Regions from separate parts of the Arthrobacter sp. UYEF36 genome, predicted to be linked through region 1. Evidence: riboswitches for the same ligand, from Rfam matches in the RefSeq annotation. Region 1 holds a riboswitch; each other region holds the start of a gene.
The links. Region 1 has a riboswitch for thiamine pyrophosphate ahead of ABIB29_RS14885 (ECF transporter S component). Riboswitches for the same ligand answer to the same signal wherever they lie in the genome.
Positions count from the first base shown of each region.

Region 1 (4,951 bases):
CGGATCGCGCGGGGCCCGTCACTGCTGGACCGGGTGCTCGCCGCGGACGTGCTGCTGGCCATCGTGGGCGCCGCCTTGTGCATCGACATGGCTGCGAACCGGCACCTGAACAACCTCATGCTGCTGGTGGCGGTGTCCCTCATCGGGTTCGTCGGCTCCGTCACGGTCGCCCGCTTCGTTGCCGACCGTCGGGAGAAGACCCGTGAATCCTGAGACATTTTCTGCCGATACCGTGATTGACGCCGTCTCGGCGGTCTTTATGGTGATCGGCGCCCTGATGTCCCTCGCCGCGGCGGTGGGCCTGCTCCGCTTCCCGGACCTCATGACCCGCATGCACGCAGCCACCAAGCCGCAGGTGCTGGGGCTGTTCCTGCTGCTCTTCGCGCTGGGCCTGCAAATGCGCACCTGGTGGGTGTGGCCGGTGCTGGTGGTGGCGTGGATCTTCCAGCTGCTCACCGTGCCGGTGTCCGCGCATATGGTCGGACGGGCCGGTTACCGGACAAAGCACCTGCACCCGGAGCTGCTCAGCACGGACGAACTGGAGGCAGTGGTGCAGCAGGCGGCCGGCAAACGCGGTTTTACCGACGACGACGGCGGCGCGGCCACCGACGGGCGCTGAGGGCTAGACGACGCGCCTTAAACCAGGTCCTGGGACTTGGCGAAGCGCGTAATCGCGCGCTGGGTGCCGCGGTTGGCGAGGACCTGGATGATCGCGCTGACAGACGCCGAGATCAGCGCGAAGGTCAGGGCTGACCGAAGCGTGGTGGGCACGTCGTCGTCGTGGCCCTTGGGCGGCTTGTTGCCCGTGGATTTCTCCCAGACGGTGTCAACGAGCTTGGTGCCGACAAAGCCGGCGAGCAGGCTGATGCCGGTGCCGAGCAGCTTGATGAAGATGTTCATTCTTCGGACTCCTTGTGGGAGGAAACAGGGCTTCCCCTAGCCTAGCGTTCCTGGCCAGGCGGTTCAGCCAGGGACGCGGGACCGCCGCCGGGGGCCGGGACCAACGCCCCTGTCGGGCGGGTCGGGCCCGGACCTACCTTCAAACATGGACCAGCCCAAAACCCGGCCGCGTGGCCACCCCGCGCCTCAGGCCACCCCATCGTCCGACGGCCAGACCTGGCGGCGGCTCTATTTCTGGGCCGGCATCTCCTCGGTGCTTTTCGTGGCGCTGCTGATTCTCGCCCTGGTCCTGGACTTCGCCGCCCCGCCGCCGGTCCACGGAGGCGCCGAGACGCTGGAATTCATCGCGCGGAACAAGGGGATCTACGTCGCCGAACAGCTGTTGTGGATCGTGCCGAACGTCCTGCCGGTGCTGGTGTTCGTGGCGCTTTTCCTGGCCCTGGCCCCACTCGATAAGAGCCTGGCCCTGCTGGCCGCCGTGACCGGTGCCCTGTCGTGGGGGCTGATCCTCGCCGTCCCGGTCACCAGCAGGGGCTCCCTGGTGCTCGCCTACCTCAGCGATCGATACGCGGCCGCGCCCGACGACGCCGCCAGGCTCCGCTACGCGACCGCCGCCGAGGCCATCGTGGCCGAGAACAACACCCCCGCCGCCGTCGGCGTTCTGTCGGCGCTCGGCATCCTGCTGATCTCCGTCGTCATGCTGAAGGGTGTGCTGCCACGGGCCCTCGCGTGGCTGGGGATCGTCACCGGCGGACTGGGCAGCATTGCGGAGGCGCTCCGGCACGCGGTGCCGGAGTCCTACTGGGGTTACGGGGTGCTGATGTGGGTCTGGTTCGTGGCGGTAGGGGTTGCGCTGATCCGGCTGGCGGCGCTGACACCCCGGGGCAGGGGCAGGAGCAGCAGGCTAGCCTGACGTCCCGGAGCGGCCGAGGATTTCCGACAAGGCTTCGACCACGAGGTCGTGATCGGCTTTCTGCGGCAACCCCGACACTGTGACCGTGGCGACCATACCGGTTCCGCGCAGATAGATGGGGAAAGCACCACCATGCGCGGCGAACTCCATCTCGTCGAACCAGTCGTTGTCCTCGATCCTCCGCCCGGCCGCCCGGGCCCGAAGACCGACCAGCAGCGACGGGACTTCGTACCGCACGGCAGTACGCTGTTTGGCCCGGATCCAGCGCTCGTTGTCCGGAGTGGCGCCCTCCAGTGCCGCGTGGAAAAGCACCTGCTCACCCTTGGTGATGTCGATGGCGATCGGATGGGAGCGCTGCCGGCCAAGTTCAACCAGGAGAAGTCCGAGGTCCAGGGCGTCGTCTTTGCTGAATGACCGGAACTGCAACTCATCCATTTCGGCCAGGATGCGGCCGATGAGCGCCGCCAGGGATCCGTGCGGCTGCGGTTCTGCCGAGTCCGGGTCGTAGCCGGGGGAAGACACTGATGAGTTGGTCAAATGATTCAGCTTCCGTTGGTTAGCCGCCGTTGGTGGCCTGCGGACCGCGGCGTCCGGAGTTCCGATGCTGTGCCGACTCTACCAAGCCGGCCGTTGCCGGTCACCGGGGCCGAAGCCGGCGGATTGTGACGGACGGCCCCGGAAAACAACCCGCCACGGGTGTAAACTGGGCCACGCCCACAAGGGCGATATTTACATACGACAGGGGAGCGCCGCCGTCGGGCATCACCGGAGGAATCCGGGGAACCACAGGTGGGCGCTGAGAGTGCGGACAGCCGCAGACCCTCGAACCTGATCCGGTTAGTACCGGCGCAAGGGAGTCGAGTTCTCAGAGTGCGCGGGGCGGCGGCGGAAGCTGCGGGACCCGGGTCACTCTCCCCTCCTGTTCCTCAGGAGGACGATATGACTGACACATCAGCCAAGCACGAACCCGCCGGGCACGAACCTGCCGGGCACGAATCTGCCACCACGCCCGCCCGACGCAGCCATAACTGGCGTGTGGTGGACATTGTGGTGGCCGCGTTGATCGCGGTGGCCGGCGGCGTGATTTTCTGGGCCTGGTCCCAGGGCGCCAACCTCATTTCCGCCCCCGTGAACGCGTTCTACCCGCCGCTCACCGGGCTTTACGCCGGCGGCTGGATGATCCCCGCGGTGCTGGGCATGCTCATCATCCGCAAACCGGGCGCCGCGCTGTTCTGCGAAGCCGTGGCCGCCACCGGCGAGCTGATCATGGGCTCGCAGTACGGCACCACGGTGCTCATCTCCGGCCTGTTGCAGGGCCTTGGCGCCGAACTGGTCTTCGCCGCCTTTATGTACAGGAAGTTCAACCTGCCGGTGTCCCTGCTGGCCGGTGCCGGGGCGGGCCTGTTCTGCGGTCTGAACGATTCATTCATGCCCTGGGGCTGGAACATCGCCTACGCCGGCGGCGACAAGCTCGCGTACATCATTTTCACTGCCATCTCCGGCGCCGTGATCGCCGGCGGGCTGTCCTGGCTCGCCACCCGCGGCCTGGCCAGGACCGGGGTGCTGAGTTCCTTTGCCTCCCGCAAGGCAGCCGCGGAGCCGGTCTTCTCCTGACGTCCGCACACTGATCATGACAACCTCCGATACAGTCCGCCCGGCCGCAATCACCGCCCGTGGCTGGGGCTGGCGGCACGCCGGCCGGTCCCGGCCCGCCGTCAGCGGCCTGGACCTGGACATCCGGCCCGGGGAGCGCGTGCTGCTGCTGGGACCCTCGGGTGCCGGCAAATCCACGCTGCTCCACGCCCTGGCCGGTGTGCTCGGTGACAGCGCCGCGGGCAGCACTGAGCGCGCGCCTGCCGCGGCGGCGGACCCCGAGGACGCGGACGAGGCCGGCAGCCTGCTGATCGACGGCGCCCCGCCGCGGGCCCGGCGCGGCCGGGCCGGGCTGATGCAGCAGGACCCGGAGACCCAGGTGGTGCTCTCGCGCCTCGGCGACGATGTCGCCTTCGGCGCGGAAAACCTCTCCGTGCCCCCGGCGGATATCTGGTCACGGGTAGCGGAAGCGCTGGACGACGTCGGGCTGGGACGGCTGCCGCTGGACCACCCGACGTCTGCGCTTTCCGGCGGGCAGAAGCAGCGCCTGGCGCTCGCCGGCATCCTGGCGATGCGCCCCGGGCTGATCCTGCTCGACGAACCGACCGCCAACCTGGATCCTGCCGGCGTCCTGGAAGTCCGCGACGCCGTCGGCCGCTGCCTGGAGAAGACCGGAGCCACCCTGGTGGTGGTGGAGCACCGGGTTTCGGTCTGGAAGGACCTTGTGGACCGGATTGTGGTGCTGCAGCCGGGATCGGCCACTGACTCCGCCGTGTTGATCGACGGGCCGCCGGACCAGGTCCTGGCGCAGGCACGGGACATGCTTACCGCGGCGGGCGTCTGGGTGCCGGGCTACGTGCCGCCGACCCGGGCGCGCGGCGGTGCGCGGGATGCCGGCGCGTCCGGCGCGCCGGGAGGGAACGCAGCCGGCGCCAGCACCGCGGGGCGGCTCCTGCTGGCCGCGGAAAGCCTGGCCGTGTCGCGCGAACGGCCGCGCCGGGCCGGTCTCCGCGGCGGTTTCCGGCCCATCCCGCCGAAACCCGTGCAGTCCGGCATCACGGCCCAGGTCCGGGCCGGGGAGGCCCTGACCATCACCGGCCCCAACGGCTCCGGGAAGTCCACCTTCGCCCTCACGCTCGCCGGCCTGCTCGCGCCCGTGTCCGGCACGGTTTCTGCCACGCTGGATCTCAGCGCCGGTGCCGGGATCGATCCGTACCGGTGGAAGGCGCAGCAGCTGATCGCCAGGATCGGCACCGTGTTCCAGGAACCCGAGCACCAGTTCGTCACCGGGCGGGTGCTCGATGAGCTGATGTTTGGGCCCCGGCATCTGGGCCGCGGCGAGGAACGCGTGGACGAACTGCTGGAGCGGCTGCGGCTCACGGAGCTGGTGGACGCCAACCCCTACACGCTCTCGGGCGGCGAAAAACGGCGCCTGTCGGTAGCCACCATCCTCGCCGCCCATCCGCAGGTGCTCGTCCTGGACGAACCCACCTTCGGCCAGGACGCCAACACCTGGGCGGAACTGGCTTCCTTCCTCTCCGAGCT
Region 1 is NZ_JBEPOX010000010.1:52,498-57,448, forward strand. It holds gene ABIB29_RS14860 (MrpF/PhaF family protein) at 1-213, shown strand, start outside; gene mnhG (monovalent cation/H(+) antiporter subunit G) at 203-619, shown strand; gene ABIB29_RS14870 (DUF4235 domain-containing protein) at 637-900, opposite strand; gene ABIB29_RS14875 (DUF4386 family protein) at 1,046-1,813, shown strand; gene ABIB29_RS14880 (heme-degrading domain-containing protein) at 1,805-2,350, opposite strand; TPP riboswitch at 2,544-2,686, shown strand; gene ABIB29_RS14885 (ECF transporter S component) at 2,753-3,427, shown strand; gene ABIB29_RS14890 (ABC transporter ATP-binding protein) at 3,444-4,951, shown strand, end outside.

Region 2 (4,951 bases), on a different contig from region 1:
ACGACAACGATCCGCCCAACACGGTGACCCGCGTCCGTGCACCCCGTGCAGCCACCGAGGCGCCCGTCAACAACCGCGTCACGTCCCTCAAGGGTTCCACCCGGCTTGAAGCGAAGAAGCAGCGCCGCCGCGAATCCCGCGACACCGGCCGCCGCCGCACCGTCATCACCGAGGCCGAGTTCCTGGCCAGGCGCGAATCGGTCGACCGCCAGATGATCGTCCGCCAGCGCGATGACAGAATCCAGATCGGCGTCCTCGAGGACGGCGTCCTGGCCGAACACTTCGTGTCAAAGACCCAGCAGGATTCCCTGATCGGCAACGTTTACCTGGGCAAGGTCCAGAATGTGCTGCCGTCCATGGAAGCAGCCTTCGTCGACATTGGACGCGGCCGCAACGCCGTGCTCTACGCCGGTGAAGTCAACTGGGAATCCGTCAACCTCGAGGGCAAGCAGCGCCGGATCGAAAACGCGCTGAAATCCGGCGACTCCGTGCTGGTCCAGGTCACCAAGGACCCGGTCGGGCACAAGGGCGCCCGCCTCACGAGCCAGATCTCGCTGCCCGGCCGCTACCTCGTGTACGTCCCCGGCGGTTCCATGACCGGAATCTCCCGCAAGCTGCCCGACGTCGAACGCAACCGCCTGAAGCGGATCCTCAAGGACCGCCTGCCGGAAGATGCGGGCGTCATTGTCCGCACCGCCGCCGAGGGTGCGTCCGAGGAAGAGCTCACGCACGACATCAACCGCCTCCGCGCCCAGTGGGAAGGAATCGAGGGACAGTCGACCTCGACCAAGATCCTCGCCCCCGAACTGCTCTACGGCGAACCCGACCTGACCATCAAGGTGGTCCGTGACGTCTTCAATGAGGACTTCTCCAAGCTGATCGTCTCCGGCGAGGAAGCCTGGGACACCATCGAGGCCTACGTCACCTACGTCGCGCCGGATCTCGTGGGCCGGCTGGAGAAGTGGACCAAGGACACGGACATCTTCGCCGCGTGGCGCATCGACGAGCAGATCCACAAGGCCCTGGACCGCAAGGTCTTCCTGCCCTCCGGCGGCTCCCTCGTGATCGACCGCACCGAAGCCATGACCGTGGTGGACGTCAACACCGGCAAATTCACCGGCAGCGGCGGCAACCTCGAAGAAACTGTCACCAAGAACAACCTCGAAGCAGCCGAGGAAGTCGTCCGGCAGCTCCGGCTCCGCGACATCGGCGGCATCATCGTGATCGACTTCATCGACATGGTGCTCGAATCGAACCGCGACCTCGTGCTGCGCCGCATGGTGGAGTGCCTGGGACGGGACCGGACCAAGCACCAGGTCGCCGAGGTAACCTCGCTGGGCCTCGTGCAGATGACGCGCAAGCGGATGGGCACCGGGCTGCTGGAAGTCTTCGGCGAACAGTGCGAAACCTGCGCCGGCCGGGGCATCGTCACCCACGATGAGCCGGTGGAGCACCGCCGCGCCAACGTCGTGGCGGCCGAGCACCACGTTCCGCGCACTGAGCACCAGCCCGCCGCCGCGCGGACCGAACGCAAGGGCCGCCGCCGCGGCAGGGGCGGCCAGGGCACGGACGAGCAGTCCGCCCCGGCAGCAGTCCACGCCGAGCCCACCGAGGCCGAGCGCCACGCCAAGGCCGAGACCACGCGCGCGGCGCTGGCGAACATCGCGGCCGCGGCGCACGCCGCCCACCTGCATGACGGGGAAGCGGCCACCGCTGCCGACGCCGGGACCCGCCAGGCCGCCCTCAAGGCAGCCGTCGAGCTGGCCGCCACGGAGGAAGCTGCCGGACGTCCCGCCGCCGTGCTGACGTTCGGCGGCGAGCAGGTCGCCCTGCCGTTCGTGGAACACGGAGACGAGTCCAGTGCGCCTGCGCTCACCCTGGACCTCCTGACCGAGGCCTTCGCCCACCTGGGTGAAGCCGAGGCACCGGCAGCCGAGGCACCGGCAGCCACGGCCCCGACAGCCACGGCCCCGACAGCCACGGCTCCGGCCGCGCAGGAACCGGCCGCGCAGGAACCGGCTCTGCAGGAAACGGCTGCGCCGTCCGTGAATGCGCCGGCAACGAAGGCTCCGGCAGCCCGGACCGCAACGGCCGCTCCGGCGCGCACGGGCGGAACCGGACCGGGACGCGCCCAGGCGCCGGGTTCCCAGACCGAAGCGGAAGCCGAGGCCGGCACCTCCCGGGCACGCCGTGGACGCCGCAACCGCAGCGCCAGCCGCGCCCAGGGTGCAGCCAACGAGACCTCGGTGGAACAACGCCAGGAAACCCGGCAGGCCGCCGCCATTTCGGTGCATGAGGCCAAGGTCCCGGCGGCCACCACGCCGGCGGCCAGGCCTGCCGCGAGCGAACCGATCATCCTCGGAGTCGGGGTTCCGGCCTCGGAGCTCTAGCACCGGAACAGTTCAGCAGGGCCGCGGGTGCGGTCCGGACGGCGTAGCAATACGACCAGGTCCGGGCCGCACCCGCGACTTCGTTAAGGGATACGGCTAGGCTGGAAACCTGACACGGGGTGCCGCGCATCGAGCCGGCTGAGATCCAGACCCGTTGAACCTGTCCGGTTAGCACCGGCGAAGGGATGTCTCTCTTGACCACCACCTCTACGTTTCTTCCGTGTGTCCCTGCCCCCTCGGCACCCCGGATCCCGCGGGTGCTCGCGATCGCCGGATCCGACCCCTCCGGCGGCGCCGGGATCCAGGCCGACCTCAAAAGCATCGCCGCGCACGGCGGCTACGGCATGGCGGCCATCACCGCCCTGACCGCGCAGAACACCCGCGGCGTCAGCGCCGTCCATGTCCCGCCGGCAGCGTTCCTCACAGCACAGCTGGACGCCGTCAGCCAGGACATCGACATCGACGCCGTCAAAATCGGGATGCTGGGGGATGCTGCCGTGATCGACGCCGTCCGCAGCTGGCTGGAGAAGGTCCGGCCCGCCGTCGTCGTCCTGGACCCGGTGATGGTGGCGACGAGTGGCGACCGGCTGCTCCAGGCGTCCGCCGAGACGGCGTTGCTGGCGCTGCTGCCGTACGCGGACCTGATCACCCCCAACCTCGCCGAACTCGCCCTCCTGCTCGACGAGCCCGTCGCCGGAAACTGGGCTGTGGCGCTGCAACAGGGCAAACGGCTCGCCGCGCAGACCGGGGCGACGGTCCTGGTGAAGGGCGGCCACCTCGACGGCGGCGGCTGCCCGGATGCGCTGGTCAACACCGGAGGACTGCTGGCCCAGGACGTCGTTGTGGTGCCGGGGGAGCGGGTGCCCACCCGCAACAGCCACGGCACCGGATGCTCGTTGTCCTCGGCGATGGCGACCGTGCAGGCCAGAATCATGGGACAAGCCGGGCCGGGGGACTGGGAGACCGCGCTCCGCGAGGTCAAGCCCTGGCTGCAGGAGGCCCTGCGCACCTCGGCGGACCTCGACGTCGGAACCGGCAACGGCCCGGTCCATCATTTCCACCACGTCCAGCAGCACACCCAGGACCATGGCAGGACCGGCCGCGTCCCGGCCGCGGGGACCTTCGCCGCCGCGCTCCGGGAAGCGGCCACCGGGGACCTGGCGGCGATCTATGGACTGGACTTCATCAAGGCCCTGGCCGTCGGGTCGCTGCCGGAGAAGGAGTTTGCCTACTACCTCGCCCAGGACGCCCTGTACCTGAACGGCTACTCCCGCGTCCTGGCCCGCGCCGCGGCGATCGCGCCCACAGAGGCCGAGCAGCTCTTCTGGGCCCGTTCCGCACAGAACTGCCTCGAAGTCGAGTCGGAGCTGCACCGCACCTGGCTGGGCACCCGTTCGGCGGGTGTGACGCTGGGACCGGTCACCAAGTCCTACGTGGACCATCTGCTGGCTGCCTCGGTCTCCGGCAGCTACGGGGTGCTGGTGGCCGCTGTACTGCCGTGCTTCTGGCTCTACGCCGAGGTCGGGGAGACCCTGCACGCGCAGTTCCTCGCCGCCGGCGCCCCGGACGCGCATCCCTATGCGGCGTGGCTGCGCACCTACGCGGATGAGGCGTTCGCCGCCGCCACCCGGCAGGCGGTCGCCTATGCCGACGCAGCGGCAAGAGCGGCCTCGGAGAGCGAACGGCAGGCCATGATGACGGCGTTCCGGCAGTCCGCCCGGTACGAGGTCGATTTCTTCGACGCGCCGCGGCTGCACGCCTGAGCCCGGGAGCCGGACGGAGCCTGTACGATAGGTGGGCACGGTTCCGGAAGTCGTTGCGGCAACACCCTGTCCATACAGAGTGGCGCCTACCACGTACCTCCCTTCGGAACCAGCCTCATTTGCGGCCGAAGGCAAAATTAGCGTAGTCTGGATCTTCGGTGCTTACGCCAACACTTGGGTTATGACCTTGAGGACGCTCCACTTGATTTCGAGTGCGATTGTCCACGGGATAGCTCATGGGTCCCCCCGGGGAACCCACCGGCGTAGAGGCACAGCGTGAGCCGGACCAAAAACTTTGGACCCAGGTTCCGCACGCAAATCTAGTAATAAACGTCGAGAGAAGTGAGTTCCCCAGTGGTGTACGCGATTGTCCGCGCAGGCGGCCGCCAAGAGAAGGTTTCCGTTGGAGACTTCGTTACCCTGAACCGCGTCCCCGGTGGAGCCGGCAGCACCTTTGAGTTGCCCGCACTGCTCCTGGTAGACGGTGACAAGGTCACGTCTGCAGCTTCGGACCTGGCCAAGGTAAAGGTTACGGCTGAGATCCTTGAGGACCTTCGCGGTCCCAAGATCGTCATCCAGAAGTTCAAGAACAAGACCGGTTACAAGAAGCGCCAGGGTCACCGTCAGGAATTGACCAAGGTCAAGATCACCGGTATCAAGTAACTACTCGTTACTGTTCAGGTTTTCAGCAGATTCCCCAGAATTTTAAGGCAGGCATTTCCAAATGGCACATAAAAAAGGCGCGAGTTCCACTCGCAACGGTCGTGACTCGAACGCCCAGTACCTCGGCGTCAAGCG
Region 2 is NZ_JBEPOX010000002.1:506,430-511,380, reverse strand. It holds gene ABIB29_RS06370 (Rne/Rng family ribonuclease) at 1-2,390, shown strand, start outside; TPP riboswitch at 2,496-2,593, shown strand; gene ABIB29_RS06365 (bifunctional hydroxymethylpyrimidine kinase/phosphomethylpyrimidine kinase) at 2,576-4,153, shown strand; gene rplU (50S ribosomal protein L21) at 4,508-4,816, shown strand; gene rpmA (50S ribosomal protein L27) at 4,878-4,951, shown strand, end outside.
Region 2: linked by a shared signal. The riboswitch ahead of ABIB29_RS06365 (bifunctional hydroxymethylpyrimidine kinase/phosphomethylpyrimidine kinase) and the one ahead of ABIB29_RS14885 (ECF transporter S component) in region 1 are both predicted to bind thiamine pyrophosphate.

Region 3 (4,951 bases), on a different contig from region 1:
GCGTCCAGGACCACGGGCACGGAGGCCCGCGAAACGATCAGCTCGATGTTGTGCGGATTCAGGATGCCCAGGCCGGTACCGATCGGCGCGCCCAGGGGCATCACCGCGGCGGCGCCAAGGTTTTCCAGCCGCAGGGCCAGCACCGGGTCGTCATTGGTGTAGGCAAAGACCTTGAACCCGCGGCCCACGAGCAGTTCGGTGGCCTCGACGAGTTCCACGGCATCCGGCAGCAGGGTGTGCTCGTCCGCTATGACTTCCAGCTTCACCCAGTCCGTTTCGAGGGCTTCGCGGGCCAGTTCGGCCGTCAGCACGGCGTCCTTGGCGGTGAAGCAGCCCGCGGTATTGGGCAGCACCCGGATGTTGTGGTCCAGCAGCAGCTGGAACAGCGACCCGGCTTCCGCGGGCGAGTAGCGCCGCATCGCGACGGTGGTCAGCTCGGTGCCGGAGGCCAGCAGCGCGGCCCCCAGACCGTCCAGGCTCGGCGCCCCGCCGGTGCCCATGATCAGCCGCGACCCCAGCTGCACGCCGTCGACCGTAAAGGGATCTGTCGCCGCCGGTGAGACCGCTTGGACCGTGACCCGTGTGGTTTCCGCCATGTTGCTCATCCTCCCTGTACCGCCGTGACCAGCTCGATGTCGTCGCCGTCGGCGAGCGCGGTGCCGTGCCATTGGCTGCGGGGAACCACCTCCGCGTTGCGGGCCACGGCGACCCCAAGTTTGCCGCCGTCCGCAGATTGGCCGTTCGGGGCCAGCGACCGGCCGGTGACCTGGCTGACGAGGGTGCTGACCGAGGCGCCGTCGGCGAGCGAGTGCTCTGTTCCGTTCAGTCTGATGCGCATACCGTTTCCTTGCTGTGCTCAGGGGTGGTGTCGAGGTGGGTGGTGTCCCGGTGGGCTGTTTCCGGCGGTCCGGTGACCGGCGTGCCGGTGGCGAATCTGTCAGGCCGGAAGTGCGCCCAGCGGGGGTCCGCGACGCCGTCCAGCAGTTGCCGGCAGATCTCCGCGGCAGCGGGGGTAAGCAGGATGCCGTGCCGGAAGAACCCGGTGGCGATGATGAGCCCCGCAACGTCCCCGTGCTGCGGATCAGCGACCCGGCCCAGCAGCGGCGCATTGTCCGGGGTCCCGGGCCGGGCCCGCGCCGTGGCCTCGAGCAGTTCCAGTTCGGCGACGGCGGGGACCAGCTGCTGCGCGTCGCGCAGCAGCTGGTAGACGCCGCCCGCGGACACGGCGCCGCCGGAGGGGTTGCCGCCAGCCGCGTTGCCGCCAGAGGGGTTGCCGCCAGCAGCGTTACCGCCAGCCGGGTTGCCGCGGTCCGAGGCTTCCGTCTGGCTGTCGGATCCGAGGTCATCTTCCCGCTGGGTGGCTCCGATCACCACGGTGCCGTCCTGCCGGGGAACGAGGTAGACCGGCACCCCACGGACCAGTCCCCGCACCGTTGAGGTCAGCAGCGGCCGCAGTTTTTCCGGCACCCGGAGCCGGAGGATGTCGCCGTGGACCGGCCGCAGCGGCAACCGGAGTCCGGCGGGCAGGCCCTTGAGTGCGGCGGCGCCCAGGCCGTTGGCCACAATGGTTTCTTTGGCCCGGACCGTACCGCCGCCGACCAAGCTGGCACCCGCCACCCGTCCGTCCGCCCAGAGCAGCCCGGAAGCGCGCCGGCTGATGATCCGGCAGCGGCTGTCGGCGGCCAGGAGCCCGCCGATCCGGGCGAGCAGGCGGCGGGGGTCCACCTGGTGGTCGGCGGGAATGTCGAAAGCGCAGGAGATGCCCGGGCTCAGGAGCGGCTCACGCAGTCGCGCCTCGCGGACGGTCAGCGGCTCGACAGCGAGGCCGTACGCCTGCTGGACGGCGCGCAGGTCCGCGAGCGCCCGGCGGTCGGCGGCGTCGGCCCCGACGGCGAGGGTCGGCGTCGTGAGGTAACCCGTGCCGGTGTCCGTCCCGGCACGCCCGGCTCCACCATCCGCTCCGGCGTCCAGTCCGGCGGCGAAAGCCGGCCAAAGGCGGGAGGATTCCAGCATGAGTTCGAGGAGGGCTTCCTCCTGGTAGTGCAGTTCACTCACCGGGGCGAGCATGCCGGCGGCCGCCCAGCTGGCGCCGCTTCCGGGGGCGTCGTCGATCAGGGCGACCGACCGGCCCGAGAGTCGCGCTACCCAGGCGATCCCGTGGCCGACGACTCCGCCGCCGATCACGGCAACGTCGTAACATTCCGGGGTTTGGGCGTCATCGGCCAGCGCTGCTTTAGGTCCCGCGGGCGTGCCGCGGGCGGATGTGGGGCACATGAAGGATTCCTTCCCTACGCCGGTACTAACCGGATCAGGTCAAGCGGTCGGCTCTGACGCCCTCTCAGCCCGCCCGCGCCGGACGCCTGTGGCGTGATCGGCTGCGGCGGGCTCCCGCGGTATTCGCCCAGTTTAGAGGAACTAGGCTGAAAGCATGAGCCAGGATGCCGCCCACGCCACTGCCCGCCTTTACCTCTGCACCGGGGCCCGCCAGGACCGGGGCGACTTTGCGGACTTCGTGGACGCGGCCTTTGCCGGCGGCGTTGACATCATCCAGCTGCGCGACAAGTCCCTGGAGGCAGCCGAGGAGCTGGAACTCCTGGAGGTTTTGCACCAGGCGGCCCGCCGACACGACCGTCTCTGGGCCGTCAACGACCGGGCGGACCTCGCCTCGCTCTCCGGGGCGCCGGTGTTCCACATCGGGCAAAAGGACATCCCCCTCGGGGCTGCCCGGGACTTCCTGGGCGAGGACACCGCGATCGGGCTCTCCACCCACAGCCCGGACCAGGTGGACACAGCCATTGCCGCCTCCACCGGCCCCCATGGCCTGGACTACTTCTGTGCCGGGCCGGTGTGGGCCACACCCACCAAGCCGGGGCGCGCCGCCGTCGGACTTGACCTGGTGCGCTACGCGGCCGACGCGACCCGCCGGGCATCGGCCCTGGTCGATGGCGAAGTCGAGCGCGAAGTCGCGGGCGAGGTGCCGTGGTTCGCGATCGGCGGCATTGACCTTGGAAATGTGGAGCAGGTGGTGGAGGCGGGCGCGCGGAGAATCGTGGTGGTCCGCGCCATCACCGAAGCCGACAATCCCGCGGACGCTGCCCGGGCCCTGCTCGCGGCACTCGACGCCGCGGAGAACTGAGCGAGGGAAACTGAAGCCGGTCCGGGCCGTCCGTTCAGCCGGCCAGGCCGAGCTCGGTCATCCGGCGTGAGTGGTTCGCCGCCAGTCCCCCCATCAACTCGCGGACCAGTTCCTTGGACCGGTCCTCGTCCGCGCCGATCAGGCCCCCGATGAAGGCGTGCTCAAAACTCACCCGCTGCGCCTGGGTCAGTGCTTCCCCGAGCAGCCGCCTCGCCCACAGCGCCAGCCGCGAGGCGAGCCGTGGGTCGTCGGCAAGGGCTGTCTTGATCCGCTCCCGCAGCACCGCCGTCGATCCCCCATCGGACTGGATCTGCTCCACCAGGGGCCGGGTTCCGGCGTCGACGTAGCGGGAAATGGCGCGGTAGAAATCGACGGAGAGGGTGTCTATGACGTACGCCTTCATCAGGCATTCGTACCAGTCCGCCGGCCGGGTGCGTTCGTGGAAGTGGTCCACGGACGGTTGGAACGGCAGCATGGCGGCCTCCGCGTCCAAGCCCATGGCGTCGAGTTTGGCGCTCACCAGCTCATAGTGCTGGAACTCGATCACGGCGAGCCGGCCGAGCACCGCACGGTCGTGCAGGGTGGGTGAATACCGTGCATCGGAGGAGAGTCGTTCGAAGGCGGAAAGCTCGCCGTAGGCCATCACGCCGAGCAGATCCATCAGGAAGCTGTTGTAACGGGCAGGATCGGCCGGGGATGTGCTCATGATCCAAGACTAATGGCGTAAATGAAGCTAATCTGATTTTCGTGTCCCATCATCGCTTGACCCCCAGTGTCCACCAGCAGAAGAACCAACTGGCCGAGGCGCTCAACGCGCTGCGCACGACGCTGGAGCTGCCGGGCCCCTTCCCTGAGGACGCACTCCGGGAAGCCAAGGAGGCAGTCGCCGGGCATGAGCTGCCGGAGCTGGACTTCACGCACATCGCGTTTGTGACCATCGATCCGGCGTCCTCCACCGACCTGGACCAGGCCCTCTTCATTGACCGTTCCGGTGAGGGCTATAAGGTCTTCTACGCGATCGCCGACGTCCCCTCCTTCGTGGCCCCTGGCGGGGCCCTCGACGCGGAAACCCGCCGCCGCGGCCAGACCTTCTACACTCCGGACGGCCGGATTCCACTGCATCCGGAAATCATCAGCGAAGAAGCCGGCAGCCTGCTGGCCGGCCAGCACTGCGCTGCGTTTGTCTGGGAATTCGAGCTGGATGCCGCGGCCGAGGTGTCCGCGGTGCTGGTCCGCCGTGCAACCGTCCGCAGCCAGGCGAAGCTCAACTACCGCGGGGTGCAGGCCGAGCTCGACGCCGGCACCGCCGCGCCCGTGCTGCAGCTGCTCAAGGAAGTCGGGATAAAGCGGGTTGAGCTGGAACGGCTCCGCGGCGGCGCCAGCCTGAACATGCCGGAACAGGAAATCGAACAGCTGCCCGACGGCGGCTACCGGATCGCCGCCGCGCCGCCGCTGCCCGTGGAGGACTGGAACGCCCAGATCTCCCTGATGACGGGGATGGCCGCCGCGGAGATCATGCTGGCGGGCAAGGTCGGCATCCTGCGCACCATGCCGGCCCCGGATGAGGCCTCGCTGGCGCATTTCCACCGCCAGACCCGCGCCCTGGGCAAGCCCTGGGACGGCGAAGTCAGCTACGGCGAGTACCTGCGCACCCTCGATCCGACGGACCCCAGGCAGCTGGCGATCGTGCACTCGGCCGGCATGCTATTCCGCGGCGCCGGTTACACCCCCTTCGACGGGACCGTGCCCGAGGCCGCCACCCAGGCCGCCATCGGCGCTGCCTATGCCCACTCCACCGCCCCGCTGCGCCGGCTG
Region 3 is NZ_JBEPOX010000001.1:423,158-428,108, reverse strand. It holds gene ABIB29_RS02070 (thiazole synthase) at 1-596, opposite strand, end outside; gene thiS (sulfur carrier protein ThiS) at 602-838, opposite strand; gene ABIB29_RS02060 (FAD-dependent oxidoreductase) at 823-2,274, opposite strand; TPP riboswitch at 2,268-2,402, opposite strand; gene thiE (thiamine phosphate synthase) at 2,429-3,136, shown strand; gene ABIB29_RS02050 (ferritin-like fold-containing protein) at 3,171-3,842, opposite strand; gene ABIB29_RS02045 (RNB domain-containing ribonuclease) at 3,884-4,951, shown strand, end outside.
Region 3: linked by a shared signal. The riboswitch ahead of ABIB29_RS02060 (FAD-dependent oxidoreductase) and the one ahead of ABIB29_RS14885 (ECF transporter S component) in region 1 are both predicted to bind thiamine pyrophosphate.

Region 4 (4,951 bases), on a different contig from region 1:
CCCTGGATGACTTCCTCGCCCAGATGCAGCAGATCCGCAACATGGGTTCCATGAAGAAGATGCTGATGATGATGCCCGGGGCGCAGAACATCCGGCAGCAGCTCGAGCAGTTCGACGAGCGTGAGATCGACCGCGTCGAGGCGATCGTGCGTTCCATGACGCCGCATGAACGCGTCGCCCCGAAAATCATCAACGGTTCCCGCCGGGCCCGGATTGCCCGCGGCTCCGGTGTGCACGTCTCCGAGGTCAACGGCCTGCTGGAGCGTTTCGCCCAGGCCCAGAAGATGATGAAGAAGATGGCTGCCGGCGGCGGCATGCCCGGAATGCCGGGGATGCCCGGCATGGGCGGCGGAGGGGCCCGCAAGGGTGCCAAGAGCGCACCCAAGAAGAAGGCCCGCTCCGGCAACCCGGCCAAGGCCGCCCAGGAGCTTAAGGATGCCCAGGCCCGGCGGGCCGAGGGCGCCAAGGCCCTTCCGACCGGTGCCGCGTTCGGCCAGCAGGGCGGCGACTTCGATCCCTCCCAGCTGAACCTGCCCAAGGGCTTCGACAAGTTCCTCGGCGGCGGCAAATAGGCCCTGCCGGCCCAGATGTCGCCGGCCCGTTGCCGGGCCGGTGTCATAGGGTTAGATCATGTTCAAGCAGCGCGTAGTCTTCGTCCACGGGGCGGGCAGCTTCGGTGCTGCGGCGTGGCCGAAACAGCACGGGATGGCGCTGAACTACGACGCGCTGTTCCTGCGCCGGCACGGGTATGACCCCGTTGCGGAACCGCTGGAAACCGACTTCGCCGCCGACGCCGCCATCGTCCTCCGTGCCCTGGCCGACGACGGCCGCGGCGAGGCCGGCGGCCACGTCGTCGCGCACTCACAGGGAGCCATCTCCGCGATGCTGGCCGCCGTCGAACGGCCGGACCTGGTGCATTCGCTGACCCTCGTGGAACCGGCCTGCCTCTCGCTCACCGCGGAACTGCCGGCGACGGCGGCGCACCGTGCCTTGATGCAGCCGCTCTTCGAGGTCCGCCACCACCTCAGCGATGAGGATTTCCACCGCGAATTCGTCCGCCGGGTGTTCGCCGCCCATACCCCGGCCCAAGCGACCCTTGGCGCCCCCAGCCCGGAAGACCAGCGGGAGGCGCGCCGCCTGCGCCTGCAGGTTCCGCCCTGGGAGGCCCCGCTGCAGATTGTCCCCGGCGTCCCCACTTTGGTCCTGACCGGCGGCTGGGAGCCGCTGTATGAGGAGATCGCGGGCTACCTGCGTGAGACCGGCGCCCTGCACCGCACCGCGGCGGGCGGGCACCGGCCGCAGGACTCAGCAGAGGGGAACCGGCTCATCCGGGCGTTCATCGCCGGCGTCGGCCGGCAGCAGCACGCCCACGCCTCCTAGCCGCCGGGGCCGCCCACGGCAGGCGCCGGCAGGTAGACCTTTCCGCCCGAGGCGATGAATTCGTTGCTCTTTTCCCGCATCCCGGCTGCCAGCACGGACTGCGGGTCCGCGGAACCGTATTCGTCCCGGATGTCCTGGCTGATCCGCATGGAGCAGAACCTGGGCCCGCACATCGAGCAGAAATGTGCCGTCTTGGCCGGCTCCGCGGGGAGCGTCTCATCGTGGAACGCCTCGGCCGTCACCGGGTCCAGGGACAGCGCGAACTGGTCCCGCCAGCGGAACTCAAACCGTGCCTTGGACAGGGCATCGTCGCGTTCATGAGCACCGGCGTGGCCCTTGGCCAGATCGGCGGCGTGGGCGGCGATCTTGTAGGTGATCACGCCGGTCTTGACGTCGTCCTTGTTGGGCAGTCCCAGGTGTTCCTTGGGGGTGACGTAGCAAAGCATGGCTGTTCCATGGCGGGCAATCTCGGTGGCGCCGATCGCCGAGGTGATGTGGTCATAGCCGGGGGCAATATCAGTGACCAGCGGACCCAGTGTGTAGAACGGGGCGCCCTTGCAGAGTTCCTGCTGGCGCTCGACGTTTTCCCGGACGAGGTGGAACGGCACATGCCCGGGGCCCTCCACCATGACCTGGACATCCAAATCCCAGGCCCGCTGCGTGAGCTCGGCCAGGGTGTCCAGCTCGGCGAACTGCGCCGCGTCGTTGGCATCCGCCGTCGAGCCGGGCCGCAGCCCGTCACCGAGGGAGAACGCGACGTCGTAGCGGGCGAAGATCCTGCACAGCTCATCGAAGTGGGTGTAGAGGAAGTTCTCCTGGTGGTGGGCCAGGCACCAGCCGGCCATGATCGCTCCGCCGCGGGACACGATGCCGGTGACCCGGTTGGCCGTCAGCGGCACATAGCGCAGCAGCACTCCGGCGTGGATGGTCATGTAGTCCACACCCTGCTCGCACTGCTCGACCACGGTGTCCCGGAAAATCTCCCACGTCAGGGCGTTGGCCTCGCCGTTGACCTTTTCCAGTGCCTGGTAGATCGGGACCGTCCCGATGGGCACGGGGGAGTTGCGGATGATCCATTCGCGGGTGGTGTGGATGTCGTCCCCGGTGGAGAGGTCCATAACGGTATCCGCGCCCCAGTGGGTGGCCCATTGGAGCTTGTCGACTTCCTCCGCGATGGAGCTGGTCACGGCCGAGTTGCCGATGTTGGCGTTGATTTTCACCAGGAACGCCTTGCCGATGATCATCGGCTCGGATTCGGGGTGGTTGACGTTGCTGGGGATGATGGCGCGGCCCGCCGCCACCTCGGAGCGGACCAGTTCGACGTCGCAGTTCTCGCGCAGCGCGACGAACCGCATCTCCTGCGTGATCGCCCCGTCCCGCGCGTACCGCATCTGCGTGACCGTCGTGCCGTCGACGGCGCGGCGCGGCACCGGGCGGGCGCCCCTCCACTCGGCCGACGCCGCACCACGGCGGACCGCGGACTTGCCGTCGTCGAGCAGCTCCCGTTCCCGGCCGGCGTAGGGTTCGGTGTCCGCCCTGGCCTCAATCCAGGGGGCACGGAACGGCTCCAGCCCGCGGACCGGTTCACTCCCGGGGCCCGCGGTGCGGTACACGCGGAACGGGGCGTTGGCGGCGCCGCCGGGGGAGTCGGCCAGCGCGATTTCGGTCACCGGGACGCGGATGCCGTGGTCGGCGTCCGTGATGAAAGCCAGGGAGTGGGACTTCAGCGATTGCGTGGTTGTCGCCTGGACAGCCTGACTGCGGACAGGGCTGTGCTGGGTTAATTGGGTATTCACGAAAATACTCACTTCCTTCGCCGGCATTACCCGGACAGGTTCAACGGTCGCAGGCTGCATCAGCCCGATCTCAGCCCCTGCAAGGGCACCCGTGTGGTCGTAGACGAAGCTACCACAGGCCGTCCGGAGGGCCGCCGCGTGTGACGCCGCCCGGTCAGGCCGAGGCTTAGGCTTGAAGCCATGACCAGCATCATCGAGTTCACCGGCCCCATTCTCACCGCGGCGGACCAGGAACGCCGCGGGCTCTGGTCGGTGGACGGGTTGCTGACCTTCGACCGTCCGGCCGCCGCACCGGACCTCGTGCTGGACGGCTGGGTCATCCCCGGGCTCGTCGACGCGCACTGCCACATCGGCCTCGGCCCCGGCGGGGACGTGACCGGGCAGCAGGCGGAGCAACAGGCCCGGGCGGACCGCGACGCCGGCACCCTGCTGGTCCGCGACGCCGGCGCCGTGCACGACACCCGCTGGCTCCAGCGGCGCGCCGACCTGCCGCGCATCATCCGTGCAGGCCGGCATATCGCCAGGACGCGGCGTTACCTGCGGGGCTTCGCCGTCGAGGTTGAACCCGATGGCCTGGTCGAGGCCGTGCGCAAGCAGGCGCGCGCCGGCGACGGCTGGGTGAAGCTCGTGGGGGACTGGATCGACCGCGACGCCGGCGACCTGGCCGCGAGCTTCCCGGCCGGAACGCTGAAAGACGCCGTCGCTGCCGCCCACGATGAGGGCGCCCGCGTGACGGCACACTGCTTCGCCGAGGACACCCTCGATGACATGCTCGACGCCGGGACCGACTGCATCGAGCACGCCACGGGCCTGCTCCCCAGGCACCTGCCGCGGTTCGTCGAACAGGGCGTGCCGATCGTGCCCACGCTCATCAACATCGCCACGTTCCCGGACATCGCCGCGCAGGCCCAGGCGAAGTTCCCCCGGTACGCGGCGCACATGCGCTCCCTGTGGGAGCGCCGGGCGGAACGCGTCCTGGCAGCCTTCGAGGCCGGCGTTACGATCTACGCCGGGACGGACGCCGGCAGCGTCATCCAACACGGGCGCATCGTTGACGAACTCCAGGCGCTGCACGCGGCCGGGCTCCCCGCCGCGGCGGCCCTCGGCGCCGGCGCCTGGGCCGCCAGGGAGTGGCTCGGGGCGGACGGGATCACCGACGGCGCCAGCGCCGATGTCCTGGTCTGCGCCGAGGATCCGCGCCGCAACCTGGCCACCCTCCAGAACCTCAAGGGCATCGTGCTGCGCGGAGAACTGGTCCGCTAGAACCTTCGCGCTCCATTAGGAATAAATTGAAGCTTCAAGTAATTTATATCTATGAAGGGTCATCGACGGACGGTGGCCGCCGAAGCATCGGAGCGATCACATGACTGCAGAAACCAGCACCCAGGATCTTCTTCCCGCCGAACTCGCCATGGGCACCGTGATGCTCAAGGTCGGCGACATGAAGCTTATGACGGACTACTACCAGCGCGCCCTCGGCCTCGACGTCGTGGCCGAGCAGGACGGCGGGCTCTACCTCGGACGCAAGCGGAAGCCGCTGGTCCACCTGGCACCGGCCCCCGGGCTGAACCTGCCCGCCCGCGGCGAGGCAGGTCTCTTCCACACGGCGCTGCTGTTTGAGGACCAGTCCTCGCTGGCAGCCACCGTCGCCAGTGCGGCACAGTTCGAGCCGCAGTCCTTTACCGGCAGCGCCGACCACCTCGTCAGCGAGGCCTTCTATTTCAATGACCCCGAAGGCAACGGCATCGAGCTCTACTGGGACCGGCCCCGCGACG
Region 4 is NZ_JBEPOX010000001.1:847,383-852,333, forward strand. It holds gene ffh (signal recognition particle protein) at 1-572, shown strand, start outside; gene ABIB29_RS03910 (alpha/beta fold hydrolase) at 631-1,380, shown strand; gene thiC (phosphomethylpyrimidine synthase ThiC) at 1,377-3,176, opposite strand; TPP riboswitch at 3,172-3,279, opposite strand; gene ABIB29_RS03920 (amidohydrolase family protein) at 3,357-4,439, shown strand; gene ABIB29_RS03925 (VOC family protein) at 4,540-4,951, shown strand, end outside.
Region 4: linked by a shared signal. The riboswitch ahead of thiC (phosphomethylpyrimidine synthase ThiC) and the one ahead of ABIB29_RS14885 (ECF transporter S component) in region 1 are both predicted to bind thiamine pyrophosphate.